3 regions of the Stenotrophomonas sp. STEN147 genome follow, and region 2 is predicted to be linked to each of the others. Evidence: predicted binding sites of a transcription regulator. Region 2 holds the regulator's gene; each other region holds the start of a gene.
The links. The regulator HrcA, encoded in region 2, represses chaperone genes, less so after heat shock. The targets are predictions, from matches to a motif close to TTNGCACTCNNNNNNNNNGAGTGCNAA.
Positions count from the first base shown of each region.

Region 1: a site for HrcA is predicted at 4,632-4,658, ahead of ACVOKU_RS09525 (co-chaperone GroES). Genes of this name have one in related genera too.
Region 3: a site for HrcA is predicted at 4,820-4,846, ahead of rpoH (RNA polymerase sigma factor RpoH). Genes of this name have one in related genera too.

Region 1 covers NZ_JBRRCG010000007.1:95,470-103,357, forward strand. The annotation lists gene ACVOKU_RS09505 (DNA alkylation repair protein) at 1-642, opposite strand, end outside; gene ACVOKU_RS09510 (MarR family winged helix-turn-helix transcriptional regulator) at 639-1,139, opposite strand; gene ACVOKU_RS09515 (serine hydrolase domain-containing protein) at 1,306-2,466, shown strand; gene groL (chaperonin GroEL) at 2,567-4,216, opposite strand; gene ACVOKU_RS09525 (co-chaperone GroES) at 4,298-4,585, opposite strand; gene ACVOKU_RS09530 (endonuclease) at 4,898-6,688, shown strand; gene cutA (divalent-cation tolerance protein CutA) at 6,757-7,095, shown strand; gene ACVOKU_RS09540 (protein-disulfide reductase DsbD family protein) at 7,092-7,888, shown strand, end outside.
Region 2 covers NZ_JBRRCG010000014.1:38,573-46,460, reverse strand. The annotation lists gene dnaK (molecular chaperone DnaK) at 1-1,397, opposite strand, end outside; gene grpE (nucleotide exchange factor GrpE) at 1,613-2,128, opposite strand; gene hrcA (heat-inducible transcriptional repressor HrcA) at 2,192-3,256, opposite strand; gene recN (DNA repair protein RecN) at 3,371-5,032, shown strand; gene ACVOKU_RS13890 (LysR family transcriptional regulator) at 5,076-5,993, opposite strand; gene ACVOKU_RS13885 (SGNH/GDSL hydrolase family protein) at 6,091-7,344, shown strand; gene fur (ferric iron uptake transcriptional regulator) at 7,401-7,808, opposite strand.
Region 3 covers NZ_JBRRCG010000007.1:139,730-147,617, forward strand. The annotation lists gene purH (bifunctional phosphoribosylaminoimidazolecarboxamide formyltransferase/IMP cyclohydrolase) at 1-625, shown strand, start outside; gene purD (phosphoribosylamine--glycine ligase) at 687-1,970, shown strand; gene ACVOKU_RS09715 (DUF2247 family protein) at 2,102-2,551, opposite strand; gene ACVOKU_RS09720 (RHS repeat domain-containing protein) at 2,611-3,657, opposite strand; gene rpoH (RNA polymerase sigma factor RpoH) at 3,933-4,808, opposite strand; gene ACVOKU_RS09730 (BlaI/MecI/CopY family transcriptional regulator) at 5,164-5,556, shown strand; gene ACVOKU_RS09735 (M56 family metallopeptidase) at 5,553-7,079, shown strand; gene ACVOKU_RS09740 (serine hydrolase domain-containing protein) at 7,200-7,888, shown strand, end outside.

The sequences.
Region 1 (7,888 bases), on a different contig from region 2:
CGGCTGGGTCTTCCCGGCATCGTTGAGCCAGTTGCCGACGGAGTCCTGCACATAGCGTTCGGGATCATCCGCCAGTGCCTCCAGCAGCGAATGCGCGTGTTCGGGATGCTGCTTGAAAAGAGCGATGTGCGCCGCCCAGACGCCACGGGGACGCAGTGCTTCACAGGCAAACCGGCGCAGATGGGCGGACGGTTCCTGCGTCCACGGCTGCAGGCATTCAAGCGCCAGCAGTGGCCCGGCAACGATGTCGGTGCGCAGCGCCAGCCACGCCCATTCGCGCACGCCGAAATGCGGATCATCGGCCAACGGGCGCATCTTCTCCAGCTTCACCGGCAGGGAGGCGGTGGCATCGCCACCGATCAGGTAGCAGGCCCAGCCGCGCACGGTGTCGGATGCATGCGACTGCCACTGTGCAGGATCACCCTGGCTGGCCTCACGCAACAGCGTTGCCGCCAGAACCATGCGCTGGGTAATGCCTTTGCTGGCAGCATCGCGCATGCATTGAATGGCAGTCTCCGGCAGCACCGCAACGGTCTGCAGCAACACCGCGAAATCCACGGCCAGGCATTCCGCCAGATGCGTGCTGGCGGCTGCCCCGGTATCCAGTTGATGCTTTCGCGCCGGGCTGATCGCTGCGCTCACTGCAGGTCCTTCCGTCCGCCGCCGGTGTGCTGCCACACCTTGGCCAGCAGCTGTGAGAGCTGCACCTGCTCGGCAGTGTCCAGGCCATTGAACAGGCCCGCGATCCACTGCGTGTGCTGATTGAAGAGGTCTTCGGCCAGGCGCTTGCCCTGCGCGGTCAGCACGATCTGCAGACGACGGCCATCGTCCGCATCGCTGCGCCGCTGCAGCAGACCTTCGCGCTGCAGGCCATCGAGCAGCCCGCTGATGGTGGCGCGGGTGACGCCGGCACGCTCGGCCAGCGCATGCGGCGGCAGTGTGCCACCGGCACCGTGCAGCAGGAACAGCACGATGAAGCGGCCTTCACTGAGCCCGTACGGCGCCAGCCGGCTGGCGCAGTCGCGATCGATCGCCGAGGACAGCGACAGCAGCTGGAAGCACAGATGCAGCAGGGCGACATTGGCGTGGCCACGTCGCCGGGCCTCATCCAGAAGGGCGCCATGTTTTGCCTCAAGCACGGTGATTTCCAATATGTTTAGGTGCCTAATCATATTCATGACGGGATGGAACGCAACATCTACGGGGCCTGCCGCCGGGCCTGGCCGGGCACACTCCTCGCGCAGGGGGCTGAAAGCAGCCGAAGCTGCGGTAGCATCGCGCCACGTCCCGCCAGGAGTTCCACGCATGCGCCGTGCCGTCCTGCTGTTGCTGACGCTGTTCCCCGCCGCCGTAATGGCCGCTCCCCCTCCCGTGCCCTCCCCGGCCCGGATCGATGCCGAGGCCAAGCGCCTGATGCAGGTGGCTCACGCCCGCGGGATGGCAGTGGCCGTCGTCGACGGTGGCAAGGTCGTGCACGTTGCCGCCTATGGCGAGCGCAACGCTGCCGGCGAACCGCTGCAGACCGACACGGTGATGTATGCGGCATCGCTGACCAAGATGGCCTTCGGCCACCTGATCGCGCAGCTGGCACAGGACAAGGTGATCGATCTGGATGCCAGCATCGCCAGCGCCCTGGACAGACCGCTGCCGGACTATCCGGCCGAGCCGAAGAAGTACGCCGATTACACCGTGCTGGCCGGCGACGAACGTTGGCGCCGGCTGACCCCGCGCCTGCTGCTCAACCATGCCAGCGGCTTTGCCAATTTTGCATTCCTGGAGCCGGACGGAAAACTGAAATTCCACTTCGATCCGGGCAGCCGCTATGGCTATTCCGGCGAAGGCCTGATCCTGCTGCAGTTCGTGCTGGAGCGCGGGCTGGGCCAGGACGTGGGTACGCTCATGCAGCAGCGCGTATTCGACCGCTTCGGCATGCCCCGCACCAGCATGATGTGGCGCGAGGATTTCGCCACGAATCTGGCCGACGGCTGGACCGCCGAAGGCACGACGGAACCGCACGATGAACGCAGCCGCGTGCGTGCCGCCGGTTCGATGGACACGACCATCGCCGACATGGGCAATTTCGCGGCCGGCTATGTCAGTGGCCAGGGGCTGTCGGCATCGATGCGCCGGGAGCTGGTGCGGCCGCAGCTGCCGATCACCACCGCCAGCCAGTTCCCGACGCTGCAGCCGGAACTGCCGGTGGCGCAGCGGCGCAGAAACCTGGCTGCGGGACTGGGCGTGGTGACATTCACCGGCCCACAAGGTGCAGGCTTCTACAAGGGCGGACATGACGATGCGGTGGGCAACACGCTGGTGTGCGTCGAACAAGGCCAACGCTGCGTGGTGATCCTGGGCAACGATGTGCGCGCCGAAGCGGCCTTTCCGGCACTGGTGCGCTTCGTGCTGGGCGAGACGGGGGTGCCGTGGGATTGGGAATACGGGGCCACGAAGGCATTCGTGCGCTGACAGGTGGAGCACGGTCCACGTCCAGCAGGGGCGCGGAACGCCCACAAAAAAACCCCGCCTTGCGGCGGGGTTTTTCACTTCATCGGGAACAACGCAGACCTTAGAAGTCCATGCCGCCCATGCCACCCATGCCGCCCATGCCACCGGCGCCGCCCAGGGCCGGCTCGTCCTTCTTCGGAGCTTCGGCAACCATGGCTTCGGTGGTGATCATCAGGCCAGCGATCGAGGCCGCGTTCTGCAGCGCCGAACGGGTCACCTTGGTCGGGTCCAGGATGCCGAACTGCAGCATGTCGCCGAACTCACCGGTGGCGGCGTTGTAGCCGAAGCTGCCGCTGCCTTCCTTGACCTTGTTGACGATGACGGACGGCTCTTCGCCGGCGTTGGCGACGATCTCGCGCAGCGGGGCTTCCATCGCGCGCAGGGCGATCTGGATGCCGTGGTTCTGGTCTTCGTTGGCGCCCTTCAGGCCGGCCAGCGCGGTGACCGCACGGACCAGTGCAACGCCGCCGCCCGGAACCACGCCTTCTTCAACGGCTGCACGGGTAGCGTGCAGGGCGTCGTCGACGCGATCCTTCTTTTCCTTCATTTCGATTTCGGTGGACGCACCCACCTTGATCACGGCAACGCCGCCGGCCAGCTTGGCCACGCGTTCCTGCAGCTTCTCGCGGTCGTAATCCGAGGAGGTGTCCTGGATCTGGGTCTTGATCTGCGCAACGCGCGATTCGACCGCAGCCTTGTCGCCCACGCCGTCGATGATGGTGGTGTTCTCCTTGGAGACCTGCACCTTCTTGGCGCGGCCCAGGTCCTTGATGGTGGCCTTCTCCAGCGACAGGCCCACTTCTTCGGAGATCACGGTGCCGCCGGTCAGCACGGCCATGTCTTCCAGCATCGCCTTGCGACGGTCGCCGAAGCCCGGGGCCTTCACGGCCACGACCTTGACGATGCCACGGATGGTGTTGACCACCAGGGTCGCCAGCGCTTCGCCTTCGACTTCCTCAGCCACGATCAGCAGCGGCTTGCCGGCCTTGGCGACGCCTTCCAGCACCGGCAGCAGGTCACGGACGTTGGAGATCTTCTTGTCGTGCAGCAGGATGAACGGGTCATCCAGGTCAGCGGTCTGCGACTGCTGGTTGTTGATGAAGTACGGGGACAGGTAGCCGCGGTCGAACTGCATGCCCTTGACCACGTCCAGCTCGTTGTCCAGGCCCGAGCCTTCTTCAACGGTGATCACGCCTTCCTTGCCGACTTCCTTCATCGCGTCAGCGATGATCTGGCCGATCGACTCGTCCGAGTTGGCCGAGATGGTGCCGACCTGGGCGATCGCCTTGTCGTCAGCGGTCGGCTTGGAGATGTTCTTCAGCTCGGTGACGGCAGCCACGACGGCCTTGTCGATACCGCGCTTGAGGTCCATCGGGTTCATGCCGGCAGCAACGGCCTTGGCGCCTTCGCGGATCAGGGCCTGGGCCAGCACGGTGGCGGTGGTGGTGCCGTCGCCGGCGTCGTCGTTGGTGCGCGAAGCAACTTCCTTCACCATCTGCGCGCCCATGTTCTCGAACTTGTCAGCCAGTTCGATTTCCTTGGCGACGGAGACGCCGTCCTTGGTGATGGTCGGGGCGCCGAAGCTCTTCTCGAGCACGACATTGCGGCCCTTCGGGCCGAGGGTGGCCTTGACGGCATTGGCGAGAACGTTGACGCCGCGCACCATGCGCGAACGGGCGTCTTCACCGAAACGGATATCCTTGGCAGCCATTGCAATTACCTCATTGGTCGCGCCGGGCCGTGCCCGGCGGCTGGGATGTGGGGATCAGGTTGAAACAGGTCGCGGCGGGGCTCAGCCGATGACGGCGAGCACGTCGTCTTCGCGCAGGACCTTGTACTCGACGCCTTCGCTCTTGTACGAGCTGCCGGCGTACTGGCCGTAGATGACCTTGTCACCGACCTTCAGCGACGGCGCGCGCACGCTGCCGTTGTCCAGCGGCTTACCGGGGCCGACGGCCACGACTTCACCCTTGGTGGACTTTTCCTTGGCCGAGTCGGGGATGACGATGCCACCGGCGGAGATTTCGTCGGCTTCGATCGGCTTGACCACAACGCGGTCGTGCAGCGGCTTGATGCTCATAGGAGACCTCTTAAGTGATTGATTGGTCTAAAAAAGTCCGGCGATGTTAGCACTCGCACCAGGCGAGTGCCAGAACCGCACGTGAAGAAACCCGACAAGGTCGGGAGCACGGCAGAGATGGAGCCCCCCGGGAGGCTTTCAAGGGGCGTCGCGAAAAAAGTTTCCGCGCCGGACGCTGCGGCAGTGCGGTGGGGTGGCCCCGAATTAGGTGACCAACGTCGCACTGTCAGATATCTGACGTTCATTTACGACAAAGTGTGACTGGATCGGCCTTAGGCTCGGCCGCGCATTCCCAATCACAAGGAGTCGTCGATGCGATTGCTGTCCCCGCTCGCCACCGCCTGCGTGCTGGCCCTGGCCACCGCGCCGGCCCAGGCCGAGGTCTTCATCAACGAACTGCACTACGACGACAGCACCGCAGCCGGTGACGTCGGCGAGGCGATCGAGGTCGTGGCCACCGCCGGCGAGGATCTGTCCGGCTATCGGCTGTATCTCTATAACGGCAGCACGCCGTCGGCCGCTTCGGTGTACGCCAACACGGCCGTCCCTGCCGGCAGCGCGGCCGGGTGCGGCAGCGCCACCCTGGCCGTGGTCAGCTATCCGACCAACGGCATCCAGAACGGTCCCAACGACGGCATCGCGCTGGTCGACGCCAGCGGCAAGGTGGTCCAGTTCCTCAGCTATGAGGGCACGATCACTGCCTCCGGCGGTCCTGCCGCAGGCATGACCAGCCAGAACATTCCGGTGGCCGAAACCAACAGCACGGCGCCCGGCACCTCACTGCAGCTGACGGGCAGCGGCAGCCAGTACGCCCACTTCACCTGGGCCGAATCGGCGACGCAGACCTTCGGCAGCTGCAACAACGGCCAGACCTTCAGCGGTGGGGGTACGCCCGGTCCCAATACGCCGCCATCGGTGTCCACCACCACCCCGGCCCAGGGCAGCAGCACATTCCCGGCCGCGGCCGATCTGGAAGTGGTATTCAGCGAGACGGTGAACCTGGCCAGCGGCGCCTTCGCGCTGAGCTGCGGCACCTCCGGCAGCGTACCGCTGACCCATCCGGCCAGCGGCAGGAGCGTGAAGCTGTCCACCAACACCGCGCTGGTGGCCGGTGAGGCCTGCCGCTTCGACATCCGCGCTGCGCGCATCACCGACCTGCAGGGCGCGCATCCGGCTGCCGACAGCCGCATCGCCTTCACCGTGGCCAGCGCCACGGGCAACCCCGATCCGGGCAATCCCGGCGTACCGGCGGGCTACTACTCCAGGGTCAACACCTCCAGCCCAAGCCAGCTGCGCTGCTCGCTGCACGCGACCATCAAGGGCCACACCGCCTATCCGTACAGCGGGTCGGGCACCAGCACCTGGACCATCCTGGAGATCGCCGACGAGGATCCGAACAATCCCAACCGCATCCTCGATGCCTATCGCAACCGCAGCTACGCCAAGGTCAGCGATCGCGCTGGCACGGGCAGCGGCCTGACCTACAACCGCGAGCACACCTGGCCGAACTCGCTGGGCTTTGCCAGCACCACCGGCGACAAGGGCCTGCCGTACGCGCCCTACACCGACACCCACATGCTGTACCTGACCGATGCGCAGTGGAATGCCGACCGCGGCAACAAGCCGTTCGGCAAGTGCGATGCCAACTGTGGCGAGCGCGCCACCGAGGCCAACAACGGCCATGGCGGCGGCAGCGGCGGCTACCCGGGCAATTCCAACTGGGTGCGCACGCCGGACGGCAACACCGGCACCTTCGAGGTGTGGGGCCATCGCAAGGGCGACATGGCGCGCGCGGTGATGTACATGGCGATCCGCTACGAGGGCGGCAAGGATGCAGCCACCGGCCAGTCCGAGCCGGACCTGGAGCTGACCGACGACCGCAGCCGGATCGTCAGGACCAGCAGTTCGCCGGCCTACATGGGCCTGCTCTCGACCCTGATCGACTGGCATCTGTCCGATCCGCCGGACGACGCCGAGCGCGCGCGCAACGACGTGATCTACAGCTTCCAGGGCAACCGCAACCCGTTCATCGACCACCCCGAGTGGGCGACGCCGGCGTTGTTCACCTCGGCCAAGCCGGCGACCTGCCAGCTGGCCAACTGACCGCGCAACGCAGCGGTCCATCGCCGCCGCCGGACCTTGATCCGGCGGCGGCCCTATACTCGACGGTCATGCCGACCGTCGATCCCGTCCTGCTGCTGTTGACCACCTGCCCGGACCGGGCCAGTGCCGAGCGCATCGCGCATGCGCTGGTCGGCGAGCGCCTGGCCGCCTGCGTGACGCGCCTGGAAGGGGCGCAGTCGACCTACCGCTGGCAGGGCGAGGTCACTACCGATGCCGAGCTGCAGCTGCTGGTGAAGACCACGGCCAGCCGCGTGGAGGCAGCGATGGCGCGGATCGTCGAACTGCATCCGTATGAACTCCCCGAGTGCATCGCGGTCGAAGCCCGGGCCGGACTGCCGGCCTATCTGGATTGGATCCGGGCGCAGACCCGGGAGGACACCGCTTGATGAATCTGTTTGCCCGTGCCGCCGCGCTGTGCGCCCTGCTCTCGCTGGCCCTGCCTGCATTCGCCCTGGACGAGAAAGATCTGCTGCCGGTGGACCAGGCGTTCGCGCTGACCGCCAGTGCGCCGGAGCGGAACCAGATCCAGCTGCAGTTCAAGATCGCGCCGGGGTACTACCTCTATCGCCACCGCACCAGCGTCAAGGCCGACCCGGCCTTCAATGCCGGTGCGCTGCAGATGCCCAGCGGCACCAAGCACCACGACGATTTCTTCGGCGAGGTCGAGACCTACCGCGAACGCCTGCAGGTTTCGCTGCCGGGCGCCCCGACGGATGCAGCCGGCACCCTCAGCCTGGAAGTGCGCTACCAGGGCTGCGCCGATGCCGGTGTCTGCTACCCGCCGCAGAAGCGCGTGGTCCAGGTGACACTGCCCGGTGGTGGCGGTGGCGCCGCAGCCGCCCTGCCGACCGCGCGGGTCACCGGCGTGAACGCGTTCAACACTCCGCTTGCCGGGGCCGGCAGCGGTGGTGGCCTGCGCCTGCCCGGCAGCAGCAACAGCCAGGCGCTGCCGCTGCCCTCCGAACAGGCCTTCGGCTTCGACGCGATCGCCAGCGATGGCAACACCCTGCTGCTGCGCTTCAGTCCCGCGCCGGGCTACTACCTGTATCGCAATCGCACCTCGCTGAAGCTGGAAGGCAGTGCCGGTGTGCTGGCAGATGCGCCGCGCTGGCCCGCCGCGCAGTCGCATCGCGACGAGCACTTCGGCGATGTGTCGGTTTACTTCAACCAGGTCGAAGT
Region 2 (7,888 bases):
GGCTCGATGCCGGACAGGTCGAACTTGGCCAGCGACTTGTTGAAGCGGGCCTGTTCGCGCTCACCCTGCAGCACGTGCACGGTCACGGCCGACTGGTTGTCCTCGGCGGTGGAGAACACCTGCGAGGCCTTGGTCGGGATGGTGGTGTTCTTCTCGATGATCTTGGTGAACACGCCGCCCATGGTTTCGATGCCCAGCGACAGCGGGGTCACGTCCAGCAGCAGCACGTCCTTGACGTCGCCGCCCAGCACGCCACCCTGGATCGCCGCACCCAGTGCCACGGCTTCGTCCGGGTTGACGTCCTTGCGCGGCTCCTTGCCGAAGAACTCGGTCACCGCCTGCTGCACCTTCGGCATGCGGGTCTGGCCGCCGACCAGGATCACTTCGCTGATGTCGCTCGAACGCAGGCCGGCATCGTTCAGGGCGACGCGGCACGGCTCGATCGACTTCTTGATCAGGTCTTCCACCAGCGCTTCCAGCTTGGCGCGGGTCAGCTTGATGTTCAGGTGCTTCGGACCCGACGCGTCAGCGGTGACGTACGGCAGGTTCACTTCGGTCTGCTGGGCGCTGGACAGCTCGATCTTGGCACGCTCGGCAGCGTCCTTCAGGCGCTGCAGAGCCAGCGGATCCTTGCGCAGGTCGATGCCCTGGTCCTTGTTGAACTCTTCCACCAGGTACTCGATGACGCGGTTGTCGAAGTCTTCGCCGCCCAGGAAGGTGTCGCCGTTGGTGGCCAGCACTTCGAACTGCTTCTCGCCGTCGACGTTGGCGATCTCGATCACCGAGACGTCGAAGGTACCGCCGCCCAGGTCGTACACCACGATCTTGCGATCCTTGTTGTCGCCCTTGTCCAGGCCATAGGCCAGCGCGGCCGCGGTCGGCTCGTTGATGATGCGCTTGACGTCCAGGCCCGCGATGCGGCCAGCATCCTTGGTGGCCTGGCGCTGGCTGTCGTTGAAGTAGGCCGGCACGGTGATGACCGCTTCGGTGACCTTCTCACCGAGGAAGTCCTCGGCGGTCTTCTTCATCTTCTCCAGTACCTTGGCCGAGATTTCCTGCGGCGCCATCTTCTTGGCGTCGCTGGTGGCCACCCACGCATCACCATTGTCATGGGCGAGGATGCTGTACGGGACGTGGGCGATGTCCTTCTGCACCTCGGCGTCGGTGAACTTGCGGCCGATCAGGCGCTTCACCGCGTAGAAGGTGTTCTTCGGGTTGGTCACCGCCTGGCGCTTGGCCGAGGCACCGACCAGGACTTCGCCGTCCTTGGTGTAGGCGACGATCGACGGGGTGGTGCGATCGCCTTCCGAATTCTCGATGACGCGGGCCTTGCCGCCGTCCATGATCGCCACGCACGAGTTGGTGGTGCCGAGGTCGATACCAATGATCTTGCCCATGGGGGAGACTCCTGAGAAATGCTGTGTGGATGTCAGTCCGGCCGCTCGGCCGGTGGATGAATGGGATGTGGGGGAGGCTCGTGGAACATTCAAGCCATCTCCCGAACGCTGTGTTCAGCCGTTCAAGGTTCGCCGGGCATGGCCCAGCGCTACCCATCCGGCGAGGCGGGTAGCGCCGGGCCATGCCCGGCGGCCGTCCGCCCGGAGCACAGGGGTCAGTCGGCGGCCACCACCACCAGCGCCGGCCGCAGCAGGCGCTCGTTGAGCAGATAGCCCTTCTGGAACACGGTCACCACGCTGCCCGGGGCGGCGTCCGGGGCCGGCACCTGGCTGATCGCCTGGTGGTGCTCCGGGTTGAACGGCTGGCCGGTCGGGTCAATCAGGACCAGGCCGTTGTCGGCGGCGACCTTCAGCAGCTGCTTGTAGGTCAGCTCCAGGCCCTCGCGCAGCGGGTGCGGGTCGTCGCCGGCGGCCTTCAGGCCGGCATCCAGGCTGTCGAACACGGGCAGCAGTTCGCCCAGCAGCTTCTCGTTGGCGAACTTGCGGGCCTGCTCGATGTCGCGGGCCACGCGCTTGCGCTGGTTCTCCAGGTCGGCGCGCTCACGCAGCGCATCGGCCCTGACCTGCTCGACTTCCGCGCGCAGGCGCTCCACTTCGTCATTGACGCCTGCTGCGGCGGCCGCGTCGGCGGCGCTCTGCTGGGATTCGAAATCTGGATGTTCGTGGTTCATGTCTGGGTCCCTGGCGGTCACTCCCCGCCTCCACCCACCCTAGTGTGGGCGGGATGCTGCGTTTCAAGCGTCCGCGGCACCGGATCCGCGCCCGGTCGGTGAAAAGGCCGCGCCCAGGACGTCGGCGGTGGCCTGTACCAGCGGGATCATGCGGTCGTAGGCCATCCGCTTCGGCCCGATCACCCCCAGCACGCCCAGCACCTGCCCATTGGCCGCATACGGGGCGGTCACCAGCGAAACGCCCTGCAGCGGCATCATCCCGGTCTCTTCGCCGATGAAGATGCGCACGCCCGGGGCCTGGATGGTCCGCTCCAGCAGCTGCAGGATCTCGCGCTTGCTGGAAAACAGCTCGAACAGTTCGCGCAGGCGCTCCAGGTCGGACAGGTCCTGGACCCCCATCAGGCGGGTCTGGCCCGCCACCAGCATGTCGTCGGCCGCGGGCTGCAGGGCCTGCTCGGCCAGTTCGATGCTGTGCGCCAGCAGCTGCTCCAGCTCGGAACGGGCATCGCGCAGCTCCAGCAGCAGGCGCGCCCGGATCTCCGCCAGCGGCAGCCCGGCGAAATGGGCGTTGAGGTAATTGGCGACCTGCTCCAGCTGGCCCGGCGCGAAGTCCTGGCGGGTTTCGATCACCCGGTTCTGGACCTCGTTGTCGGCGAACACCAGGATCGCCAGCACCCGGCGGCCGTCCAGCGCCACGAAATCGATCTGGCGGAAGGCGAACTGCTCGCGCCGCGGCGCGCTGACCACGCCGACGAAGTGGCTCATCGCCGACAGCAGCTCGGAGGCACTGCCGAGCAGGGCCTGGGTGCTGCCGCCACCGGCCAGTTCCTGGCGCAAGCGGGCCAGCTCGCCCTCGCCCGGCGGCTGCATCTGCAGCAGGCTGTCGACAAACACCCGGTAGCCATGCGCGGTCGGGATCCGCCCGGCGGAGGTATGCGGCGACGCCAGCAGGCCCAGGTCCTCCAGGTCGCCGAGGATGTTGCGGATGGTGGCCGGGCTGACTTCCAGCCCGGCCACGCGCGCCAGCGTCTGCGAGCCCACGGGCTCACCATCCTGGATGTGGCGCGCGATCAGCGTGCGCAGCAGATGGCGCGCGCGCGGGGCGAGTTGGTCGGCGGAACCGTGCATGGAATCAACCTGTGAGACACGGAGACTAGATAATGGCGCCGGATCACCTTGGCAAGCCATTGGACCGCCCGCGTGCGCGTGCTAGCGTTGCGCGGCTCAGATACCCCCAGACCCATGCTCAGACACCTATCGATCAAGGATTTCGCCGTCGTCCGCGCTACCGAACTTGAATTCGGGCCTGGCATGACCGTGGTTTCAGGCGAGACCGGCGCCGGCAAGTCGCTGATGGTCGACGCGCTGGGCTTCCTGTCCGGCCTGCGCGCCGACAGCGGCGTGGTCCGCCACGGTGCCGCCCGCGCCGAGCTGTCGGCCGAGTTCGCGCTGGAGCATCTGCAGGCCGCACGCCAGTGGCTGGCCGACAACGAGCTGGACGATGAGGACCAGTGCCAGCTGCGCCGCGTGATCCGCGCTGACGGCGGTTCGCGGGCCTGGATCAACGGCCGCCCGGTCACCCTCGCCCAGCTGGGCGAACTGGCCGCGCTGCTGGTGGAAATCCACGGCCAGCATGAACAGCAGGCCCTGCTGGCGCGTCCTTCCCAGCTGGCCCTGCTTGATGCCTATGCCGGCAACGAGGAAGAGCGCCGTCAGGTCCGCCGCGCCGCAGCCGCCTGGCAGGCACTGGTCGATGAATCCCTGGCGCTGTCGCAACAGGGCGACGTCAGTGACCGTATCGGTTTCCTCGAGCATCAGCTGCGCGAACTGGACCGTGAGGATCTGGAGCCCGAATCGATCCTCGCGCTGGGCGCCAGCCATCGGCGCCAGGCCCATGCCAGCGCGCTGCTGACCGCCTGCCAGGCCGCCAGCAACCAGCTCAACGGCGACGAGGGCAGCTCGGCGCTGGATCAGCTGCAGCAGGTGCGGCACGAACTGGCCCGGCTGATCGAACACGACCCGCGCCTGGGCGAGGTGGACAGCCTGATCGAAAACGCGTCGATCCAGCTGCACGAAGCCCTGTCCCTGCTCGACCGCGTGCACGACGACCTGGATGCCGACCCCGAGCAGTTCGAGGAGAACGAGCGCCGTCTCGGCCGCCTGCACGACCTTGCGCGCAAGCATCGCGTGCCGATGGACGAACTGGGCGCGCAGCGCGAGCGCATGCATGCCGAAGTGGAGCAGCTGCGCGGCGCCGACGAACGGCTGCAGCGCCTGGCCGGCGAGATCGACAAGGCCGCGGCCGCCTGGCGGGTGCAGGCCGAAGCACTGACCGCAAGCCGGCGCAGTGCGGCGGCCGCGCTGTCGACCACCACCACCGGCATCATCGCCGAGCTGGGCATGGGCGGTGGCCAGTTCCTGATCGAGCTGGAACCCCAGGACGGCGGCAAGCCCGACCCGCAGGGCGCCGAACGCGTGGAGTTCCTGGTCGCGGCCAATGCCGGTCAACCACCACGCGCCCTGCGCAAGGTGGCCTCGGGTGGCGAACTGTCGCGCATCTCGCTGGCAATCGAAGTGGCCGCGCTCGACCTGGACGCCGTGCCGACCATGGTGTTCGACGAAGTCGACTCGGGCATCGGTGGCGCGGTGGCCGACATCGTCGGCCAGAAACTGCGCGCCCTTGGCGAGAAGCGCCAGGTGCTGTGCGTGACCCACCTGCCGCAGGTCGCGTCCAAGGGCCATGCCCACTACCGGGTCAGCAAGGCACCGGTGGAAGGCATGACCCAGAGTGCGGTGGAGAAGCTGGACCTCAAGGCACGCGAGGAAGAACTGGCACGCATGCTCGGTGGCGTCGAAGTGAGCAAGGAAGCGCGCGCCGCCGCCCGCAAGCTGCTGCAGGTCTGACGCCGGCGGCGTCGAGCGACGCCCGGTCCGTCCCACCGCAGGTTCACCCCAGCGGCCGCGCCAGATCCACCTTTTCCACCAGGAAATCCAGGAACGCACGCACCCGCAGCGGCAGATAGCCACCCTGCCCCAGGAATACCGCGTGCACCTCTTCCAGATCGCCGGGATTGGCCTCTTCCAGCACCGGCAGCAGCCGCCCGGCCGCTATGTCGTCCCTGACCTGGAACGCGGCCAGCCGGGCCAGCCCGAGCCCTCCCAGCACCAGCTGCCGCAGGGCATCGCCGTTGCTGGCGCGCGCATTGCCGCTGGTGGGCACGCGCAGCACCTGGCCGCCCTGCAGCAGCGGCCACCCCTGCATCGCCCGCGCATGGCCGATGTCCAGCCGGTTGTGCGTCTGCAGGTCGTCGACGTTGCCAGGAAGACCGTGTCGCTGCGCATAGCCGGGTGAGGCCACGATCATCATCCGCGTCGCCCCCAACCGTCGTGCCACCAGGCGGGAACTCTTCAGCGGACCGGCCCGCACGGCCACATCGGTGCGCTGCTCGAGCAGATCGATCACTTCATCGGTCAGGGTCAGGTCCACCCCCACCTGCGGGTGCTGCTGCAGGAACATGGGCAGCAATGGCAGCAGGAAATGCTGTCCGAAGGGCACGTTGGCATTCACCCGCAGCCGCCCGCGCGGTTCGGCATGCGCGCTCGCACAGCGCTCGGCCTCTTCCAGGTCAGCAAGCACGCGCAGCCCGCGCTCATAGAAGGCGCAGCCCTCCGGGGTCAGCTGCAGCTGGCGGGTGGATCGCTGCAGCAGGCGCGTGCCCAGCCGCTGCTCCAGCCGCGCCACCAGCTTGCTGACCGCCGAGGGCGTCATGTCCAGGCTGCGGGCCGCCGCAGAGAATCCGCCGGTTTCGATCACCCTCACGAACACTTCCAGCTCGCCGGAGCGATTGATGTCGGGTCGCGGCATGGCGATGAATCCAGTTCACAGATGATTATCCAGGCGCAGTCTAGTTCACAGAAAGCGGCAGGGACACCATGGCCCCTCCTTCCGACGGACCCTTCCGATGAACCGCCTGAGCACGTTGACCACCGCTGCCCTGCTCACCCTGTCCGCAGCAGCCAGCGCCACGGCCGCCCCTCCCCGGCACTGGGTGGCCAGCTGGCAAGCCAGTCCACAACCGGTTTGGCAGGCAGACTTCCTGTTTCCGACGCTGATCCCCGCAGAGCTGGCCGACCAGACCTTCCGCCAGACCGTCCGCATCAGCCTGGGCGGCTCGCGCCTGCGTGTCCGCTTGAGCAACGCCTACGGGACACAGCCACTGCAGGTGGGCCGGGCCACCCTGGCGGCACATCCGGGCGAGGTGCCGCAGGCGCTGACCTTCGATGGCCAGCCCGGCGTGCTGATCGCGCCTGGCCAGGACCGGCTCAGCGACGCGCTGCCGCTGCCCACGCGCGACCTGCAGTCGCTGCAGGTCAGCATCCATCTGCCACAGCCCACGCCGCTGCGGACGTTCCACTGGGAGGGCCGGCAGACCAGTTGGATCGCACCGGGTGACCAGAGCCTGGCCGCGGACCTGGACGGTGCCCGCGGCACCACGGCCCGCCTGCTGCTGTCCGGCATCGACGTCGAAACCGCAGCCCGCGCGCGCAGCGTGGTGGTGATCGGCGACTCGATCACCGATGGCGCAACGGCCAGCCTCGACCAGGACCAGCGCTGGACCGACCATCTCGCCGCACGGCTGGCACCGCAGGGAATCGCAGTGGTCAACGCTGGCATCTCCGGCGGACGCCTGCTGCGCGACGGCATGGGAGAATCCGCGCTGGCCCGCTTCCCGCGCGATGTCCTCGACCAGCCCGGTGTCGCCAGTGTGATCGTGCTGATCGGCATCAACGACATCAGCTGGCCGGGCACAGCGTTCGCGCGCGGCCAGGCCCGGCCCGGGCTCGCCGAACTGCAGGCCGGCTATCGCAGCCTGGCCGGACAGGCCCATCGCCATGGACTGCGCATTGTCGGCGCAACCCTGCCGCCGTTCGCCGGTGCCCTGCCCGGCACCCCGCTGGACGACTACTACCAGCCGGACAAGGACGCACTGCGCCAGCAGCTCAATGCCTGGCTGCGGCAGGACAGCCCATTCGATGCGGTGATCGACCTGGATGCAGTGCTGCGCGACCCCGCCGATCCCTCACGGATGGCCGCCGCCTACGATTCAGGCGACCATCTGCACCCGGGCGATGCCGGCAACCGGGCCATGGCCGAAGCCGTGGATCTGCGGATGCTGATGCCGCCATCGCACCCGGCGGTCACTCCGCCGCGCTGACGAAAAAACCCCGGGGCCAACCCGGGGTCTCGTCGCAACCGGCACGCAGGGGGTGCCTATCTGCGCTTCTTGCGCACGTACAGCACCAGCGAGTGTTCTTCCAGCTCATAGCCGTGATCGGCCGCGATCTTGCGCTGCAGTTCCTCGATCTCGGTACTTTCGAACTCGATGATCTTGCCGCTGTCCACATCGACCATGTGATCGTGATGGCCGCCGCGGTCCAGTTCATAGACGGCCTGGCCGCCTTCGAAATTGTGCTTGAGCACGAGGCCGGCAGCCTCGAACTGGGTCAGCACCCGGTACACCGTGGCCAGGCCGATCTCGTCACCATGCTCCAGCAGCTGGCGGTAGATGTCTTCGGCGGTCATGTGGTGCTGGGCAGTGCGCTGCTCGAGCAGCGCCAGGATCCGCATCCGTGGATGGGTTACCTTCAGGCCGACTTTACGCAGGTCGTGGGTTTCCATAGGTCTCCGTTCATTGGCGATTTAGCGCCAGCTGCCTCGGATTGGGTCGCGGTGGCACGCCGGGAGTGTATCATCGGTTC
Region 3 (7,888 bases), on a different contig from region 2:
CTTCAACAAGCCGCTGGACGCCGCCACCGCACAGGTCATCCTGGACCGTCAGTTCGTGGAAGTGCTGATCGCACCGGACTATGAGCCGGCGGCGCTGGAATACGCGCAGAAGAAGGCCAACGTGCGCGTGCTGCGCATTCCGCATGGCGACGGCCTGAACAACTTCGACAGCAAGCGTGTCGGCTCGGGCCTGCTGCTGCAGTCCTCGGACAACCGCGGCATGACCCGTGACGAACTGAAGGTGGTCAGCAGGCTGGCACCGACCGACAAGCAGTTCACCGACCTGCTGTTCGCCTGGAAGGTGGCCAAGTTCGTGAAGTCCAACGCGATCGTCTATGCCAAGGACAACCGCACCATCGGCGTGGGTGCCGGCCAGATGAGTCGCGTGTATTCGGCGCGCATCGCCGGCATCAAGGCGGCCGACGCGAACCTGGTGGTTGAAGGCTCGGTGATGGCGTCTGATGCGTTCTTCCCGTTCCGCGACGGCATCGATGCCGCCGCCGCCGCCGGCATCAAGGCGGTCATCCAGCCGGGCGGCTCGATGCGCGACGCCGAGGTGATCGCCGCCGCCGACGAGCATGGCCTGGCCATGGTGTTCACCGGCGTGCGCCACTTCCGCCACTGATCCGCATCATCAAGCCGGGCCCTGCCCGGCTTTTCTTTTCTGCTTACGAGAACCCTGTCCCATGAAGATCCTCGTCATCGGCTCCGGCGGCCGCGAACACGCCCTGGCATGGAAGCTGGCCCAGTCCTCCCGCGTCGATGAGGTACTCGTGGCACCCGGCAACGCCGGCACCGCCACCGAAGACAAGTGCCGCAACATGGCGGTGAAGGTTACCGACATCGATGGCCTGCTGGCCCTGGCCCGGGCCGAAGGTGTTGAACTCACCGTGGTCGGCCCGGAAGTGCCGCTGGTGGCAGGCGTGGTCGATCGGTTCCGTGCCGCCGGCCTGCGCATCTTCGGGCCGACTGCCGCCGCTGCCCAGCTGGAAGGCAGCAAGGCCTACGCCAAGGACTTCCTGGCGCGCCACAACATCCCGACCGCGTTCTACGCCGTGCACACCGACGTGGACGCGGCACTGGCCTACATCCGCGAGAAGGGTGCGCCGATCGTGGTGAAGGCCGATGGCCTGGCCGCCGGCAAGGGGGTGATCGTTGCAATGACCCTGGCCGAGGCCGAGGATGCGGTGCGCGACATGCTCTCCGGCAACGCGTTCGGCGACGCCGGCGCGCGCGTGGTGATCGAGGAGTTCCTCGACGGCGAGGAAGCCAGCTTCATTTCGATGGTCGATGGCGTGCATGCGCTGCCGATGGCCACCTCGCAGGACCACAAGCGTGTCGGCGACGGTGATACCGGGCCGAACACCGGCGGCATGGGCGCGTACTCACCGGCCCCGGTGGTCACGCCGGAGGTGCACGCGCGGGTGATGCGCGAGGTGGTGAACCCGACCGTGCAGGGCATGATCGCCGACGGCATTCCGTTCACCGGCTTCCTTTACGCAGGCCTGATGATCGATGCCAGCGGCGCACCGAAGGTGATCGAGTTCAACGTGCGCTTCGGTGACCCGGAAACCCAGCCGGTGATGCTGCGCCTGCAGTCGGATCTGGTCGGGCTGGTGGAAGCCGCCATTGATGGCCGCCTGGACCAGGTGCAGGCACAGTGGGATGCGCGCCCGTCGCTGGGTGTGGTGCTGGCGGCGAAACCTTACCCGGAAGCGCCGGTCACCGGTGACGTGATTTCCGGCCTGGATGAGGTGCCGGGCAGCGCCAAGGTCTTCCATGCGGGTACTGCACTGGACGCGCACGGCCAGGTGGTCAGCGCCGGCGGCCGCGTGCTGTGCGTGGCGGCGCTGGGTGACAGCGTGCGCGATGCGCAGGCCAATGCCTACGCCGGCGTGGCCAAGGTGCGCTGGGCCAACGAGTTCCATCGCAATGACATCGGCTGGCGCGCGATCGCGCGTGAGGGGTGAGGCCTGGTAGATCCACCACGCAGACTCCTGCATGGAACCAGATCGCGGATTCTGGGAGTCTTCACCGTCCTCGGCATGGAAGCCGGGACGGTGCGCTTCGGGAAGAGGCGACGCACGTCAAGCGAAGGAAACTACGCTGAGTGAATCCGCTGTTTCGCCGAGTCAAGATAGCGTTTCCAGTTCTCGAAGAGCCGCGCAACATTCTGCTCATGTGAGTGAGCAGACGGATCATACCCATCAGAAGCTGGCATGTACCTGACAAAGCTCTCCAGAGACTCCGGGTAATCAAAATCAGCGTAGATCCTCTCAACCTCTCCGAGCGGATCAGCAATCTCATCGCGCTTGGCGTAGGCGTCAGCGAGAAATGCAACAAGCCATCTTCTGAGAATCTCATCCTCGTTTGAGTTCTTATCGAATGCCGCCAACTGCGCAGCTACGCTATTACGCTCATCGGGAAGAACCCCTTCAAGCCTTTCAATCAAGGCGTTCAGATTGAACTTCTCTTCCAGTTCCTTCTGCTCCGACGCGCAGTGCTTCACAACCTCAAAGTCAATCAGATGGCGCCCCAGTGCCCATGCCACCTCGGTCTGACTCCAGGGTCCATAGGGTTGAATACAGTCATACGTTCTCATGTAGACACTCACTTCTTGTTTGGTATTCCGTTCATGCTGCCACCTTCCACAAATCTTTGATGGGTCAAGTCGCCAGCCTTGTCGACTATGTATTCAAATCGACCGGCCTTTCCATTGAGTTCACCTGGCAGCTGCGTCAGAGTGCGGACCACGCCGTCACCCCCTGTCAACGGAGTATGAACACCCGCTTCTGCAGCGGTCTCTCGCATAAAGGTCGCCGAATTGTGCCCAGCGTCGGCTTTGAGTGCACTGCCCACAGGTCGGGAATTCAAAAGTGCCCGACCTTCAACACTCAGAGCTTTGGATGCCGCCACACCTGCTCCACCGGCACCTGTAACTCCTGCGATATCAGCAGCGATACTGGTAGCTGCTGATACGACACTTGGATTGGCCATCGCAACCATGCCAGCTTCGATCAGCACTGGAGCAGCCATTGCCGCTGTAACAGCGATTGCGGCCGGTCTCATCGGCTCGTATACGGCGCCATTTCCGGCAGCAATATCCCTCCGATGCCGCTCAACGAATCGCTCTGCGGCCTGCCTTCCATCCGCATCGACGAACCTGTAGGGGTTCCCGTTCGCGTACCGATACCTATTGAACTGCTCAACTGGCATTTGGTGAGCGGTGACTGGGTCCACTGACAAAAACACACCCAGTTGTGGATCCATGTAGCGCTGTTGCATGTAGCTCAGCCCTGTGGCCGAGTCACTCACATGTCCGGCGTACCCAGGTCCATCCGTGACCTGACCGCCTACCACGGCCCCGTAGGGTTCGTAGTCATATCGTTTGATGACGTTGCCGTTGGCATCGCTTTCGGCCACAACCGAGCCGAGGGCATCAGTGTGAATGTATGTGATCGTTGTCTGGGCGATTGCGGATGGTGACAGGCCAAGGCCGATCAGCAGCAAGCAGCACAGCCAGGCGCCTATGACACCAAGCTTGCGAGTTCGATCTTCAAATGCCCCGAAGCGGGTCGACACACCGCTTGCAGTTCCCCCGAACCTGCGCATCATTCCGATCCATGAAAGAGCCTTGAAGCAAGGCTTGGCATTCATAGCACAGGAAGGCAGTCATCGGAGTCCAACTCCAGGACTGAGGCCAAAGGGACCATTCTGAATTGGACCGGGCCTTTGGCTATAAACCTCGCGAGGGATTGAACGGCCACCGGAAGCGCATGACTGCCAGCCATGGGCTGGTACTACTGAAGCAGCCGATCAGCGACCTGCATTACCAACTGCCATGCCGGCCGAACAAAAAAAGCCCCGACCAACGCCGGGGCCTTTCATCAGAACGGGTTCCGGAAATAGGAACCGAACCTAAGATCCATGCCTTACGCGGTGAACAGCGCCTTCATCTTCTTCAGGGCGTTCGCCTCGACCTGGCGGATGCGTTCGGCCGACACGCCGTACTCGTCTGCCAGTTCCTGCAGCGTCACCTTGCTGTCCGCATCCAGCCAACGGCGGCGGATGATGTCACGCGAACGCGCATCCAGTTCAGCCATGCCTTCGCGCAGCAGCTGCAGCTGGTTGTCCTCGCTGTCGGCCCGCTCGTAGGCCATCGACGGATCTTCATCGTTGGCCACCAGGTATGCGGCCGGCGACGGCGGCGCATGGTCGTCATCCTCGTCGCTGGGCGCATCGAAACCGATATCGCGACCGGACAGGCGCGACTCCATTTCCATGACCTCGCGCTCGGACACGTTCAGATCCTTGGCCACCGCGCTGACTTCCGCGGCGTTCATCCAGCCCAGGCGCGTCTTCGACTTGCGCAGGTTGAAGAACAGCTTGCGCTGCGCCTTGGTGGTGGCGACCTTGACGATGCGCCAGTTCTTCAGGATGAACTCGTGCATCTCGGCACGGATCCAGTGCACGGCGAAGGAGACCAGGCGCACGCCCATGTCCGGGTCGAAGCGCTTGACCGCCTTCATCAGGCCGATGTTGCCTTCCTGGATCAGGTCGCCCAGTGCGAGTCCGTAGCCGTTGTAGCCGCGGGCCACGTGCACCACGAAGCGCAGGTGCGAATGCACCAGCTCACGGGCAGCGTCCAGATCGTTGCCGTCGCGGAAGCGACGGGCCAGGTCCTGTTCGTCATCGACCGACAGCACCGGGATCTGGTGCACGGCACCGATGTAGGCGTCCAGCGAACCGAGCGCACTGGGAATCGGGAGATTGTTTGCCACAAGGGCAGTAGAGGTGTTCTGGCTCATAGGCACCCATCTTAGCAGTCCGGGATTTGGACTGCTAAAGGAGGAAAAAGTTCCAGCATCCTATTGATGCAACACTGGTCCCAAACAGAGCCCTACCGTAGCGCGATTTGATGACAGTGGCGAGCGCGCTTTTCGGGATTCACAATCCCTTGGAATTCAAGCAATTACCTGCCGGGAACCGGCCGATTCCGGTCAAGCGGAGCTGAACGGGCCGTTCCGGAGGCCCATTCAGGCCAGCAAACGTTGCCCGGTGTTCAGGCCCGGCCGGTCGAGCCGGTGCTTGACTACTAAAAAACCAGTTGACTCCTCCACGCCGGCGTGCTCCGATGCGTCAACTAATTCGTTCGTAGATGCCATGGCCCGCCCCGTTTCTCCCACCCCCACCCCGGCCGAGCAGGCGATCCTGGACATCCTCTGGGACAAGGGCGAAGCCTCGGTGCGCGAGGTGGCCGACATCCTCGGCGAGCAAAGGCCGGTCGCCTACACGACCGTGCTGACCATGTTCAATGTGCTGGCGCGCAAGGGCTTCGTAAGCCATCGCCAGGAAGGCCGCGCCTTCATCTATCACGCAACGCTCAGCCGCGAGCAGGCACGCCGCCAGGCACTGGATCATCTGCTGCACCAGTTCTTCGACGGCTCACCAAACGTACTTGCCCAGCATCTGCTGGACGAGCGTGAGATCGACCGCACCGAACTGCAGGGCCTGCAGCAGCGCATCAGCGATGCCAAGGCCGGGAGAAGGGAATGAATCTGATCGATCTGGCGATGGCACTGGGCGCGCGACAGCTGCTGCTGGGCGCGATGGTGCTGCTCCCCGCGCTGTGGCTGGCACGACGACAAAGCCTTTCCCCCGAGCAGCGCTCCTGGCTGCTGACAGCGGCAATCACCGTCGCACTGCTGCTGCCGTTCACCGCGTTCCTGCCCGGCTGGTCGACCACGCTGCCCTCGCCGGCTCCGGCGGCTCCGGCGTTGCACCCCATGCCGGGCGAAGGTGCCACCACAGAGGAAGCCATCTACGAGGCCGGACGGCAGCCAGACATCTATTATCTTGAACTGCCTCGGGCTCTGCCGACCCTGCTGGCGGCGCTATGGCTGCTGGGCACCCTCTGGCTGGGCATGCGCCTGTTCGACGCACTGCTGCAGACACGCCACCTGCGACGCCGGGCACAACCGGCATCGCCGGCGCTGCGCAACAGCCTGGAAGGCATCGTGCCGGCACATGTAGACATTGCCACCTGCGCGGTCGATGGCCCCTTGGTGGTGGGCCTCTGGCGCCCGCAGATCCTGCTGCCGCGACACCTCATCGCGCGCCTGGATACCGTCGCGCTGCAGAACATCGTCCGCCATGAAGTCGCACACCTGCAACGCCACGACCTGTGGACGAGTACGCTGCTGCGTGCGGGCGTCGCGCTGTTCTGGTGGAATCCGCTGCTGCACATCGCACAGTCGCGGCTGACAGTACTGCGCGAGATGGCCTGCGACGCCCGCGCGGCAGCGCAGGCATGCGAGCCGCTGGACTACGCCGCCTCGCTGCTGGACAGCATCGAGCAGTTGCAGGCCCTGCGCGAGCAGCCGCCGAAACTGGCGCTGGGCATGTTCGACGCACGCAGCCAGCTGGCACAGCGTATTGACCAGCTCATCGCGACGCCGGCAGCAGCACCGCGCCGACGAAGCACCTTGCTGCTGGGCCTGCTGCTTCTGCTGACCTGCACGACTGCGCTTGTCCTGGTCGCGCCGCGTTTGGCGACCCCCACCGGCACCGGCTCCGATCCCCGGGTAATCGAGCTGCTGCGTGCTGCCAGCCACCATGACACAGCGCAGGTGCATGCCCTGGCCGTCGCAGGCGTCGATCTCAATGCACGCGCACTCGGCGATGGCACCGCATTGATCCAGGCAATCCGCGCGCGCGATCCGGCCATGGTCGACACCCTGCTGCGGCTGGGGGCCGATCCCGACCGCGCCGCGTTGGGCGAAGGCAACCCGCTGATCGTCGCGTCGGCACTGGGGCTGCAACCCATCGTAGAGCAGCTGGTCCGCGCCGGTGCCGACGTGAACCGGGTGGTGACCTACGACGAGACGCCACTCATCAATGCTTCGCGTGGCGGCCATCTGGTCACCGTGCAGTACCTGCTGGAGCACGGTGCCGACGTCAATCTGGGCGTGGAGGCCGACGGCTGGCTGGGCCGCTGGAGGACGCCATTGAACCAGGCACGCACGGTGGCCGTACGCGATTACCTGCTGGCTCGCGGCGCACGCCCCGAACCGCAGTGAAGCTGCGCTGCATCGCGCCCTGTGATGCAGCGCTTGTGCCCTCCAACCGCACCGCCCGTACGCAGCTCGCGTGCGTGGTCATGCCTGCGCCGCACCTCACCCGCTGAAAGGATGCCGATGATGAAACGACTGCTGCTCTGCTCACTGCTGGTCACGCTGCTGCCCGCGCTGCAACCCGGCGCCGCGATCGCGCACGAGAGCGCCAACGGGGATACCACTCGTTTCGCCCAGGCAATGGCCAACGGCCTGCGCCCCAGTACCGCAGCGCAGGGCGCTGCAGTGCCGCACTGGTCGATCCAGGATCGCCTCGCCCATTACAAGGTTCCGGGAGCGGCGGTTGCGGTCATCCGCAATGGCAGGGTGGTGTACGCAGCCGGGTTCGGGCTGCGCCAGGCGGGCACGCAGGATGCAGTGGACGCCGACACCGTTTTCTCGGTGGGCTCGGTCAGCAAGATGGGCGCAGCGGCCACCGCGCTGAAGCTGGTGGCTGCGGAACGCCTGCAGCTGGACGATGACATCGATCGCCACCTGCGCCGCTGGCATGTCCCCGCTACGGCGCCCGCGCAGCACACTCCGGTCACCCTGCGCATGCTGCTTTCGCACACCGCCGGCTTCAATGTGCACGGATTCGAGGACTACCAGCCCGGAGAACCGCTGCCCACTCTGCTGCAGACCCTTGAAGGCCTGCCGCCTGCGAAGAACCCGGCAATCCGCCTGATCCATCCTCCCGGTCACCAGGTGGATTACTCCGGTGGTGGCTATACGGTGGTACAGCTGGCCATCGAGGATGTCACCGGCCTGCCGTTCGC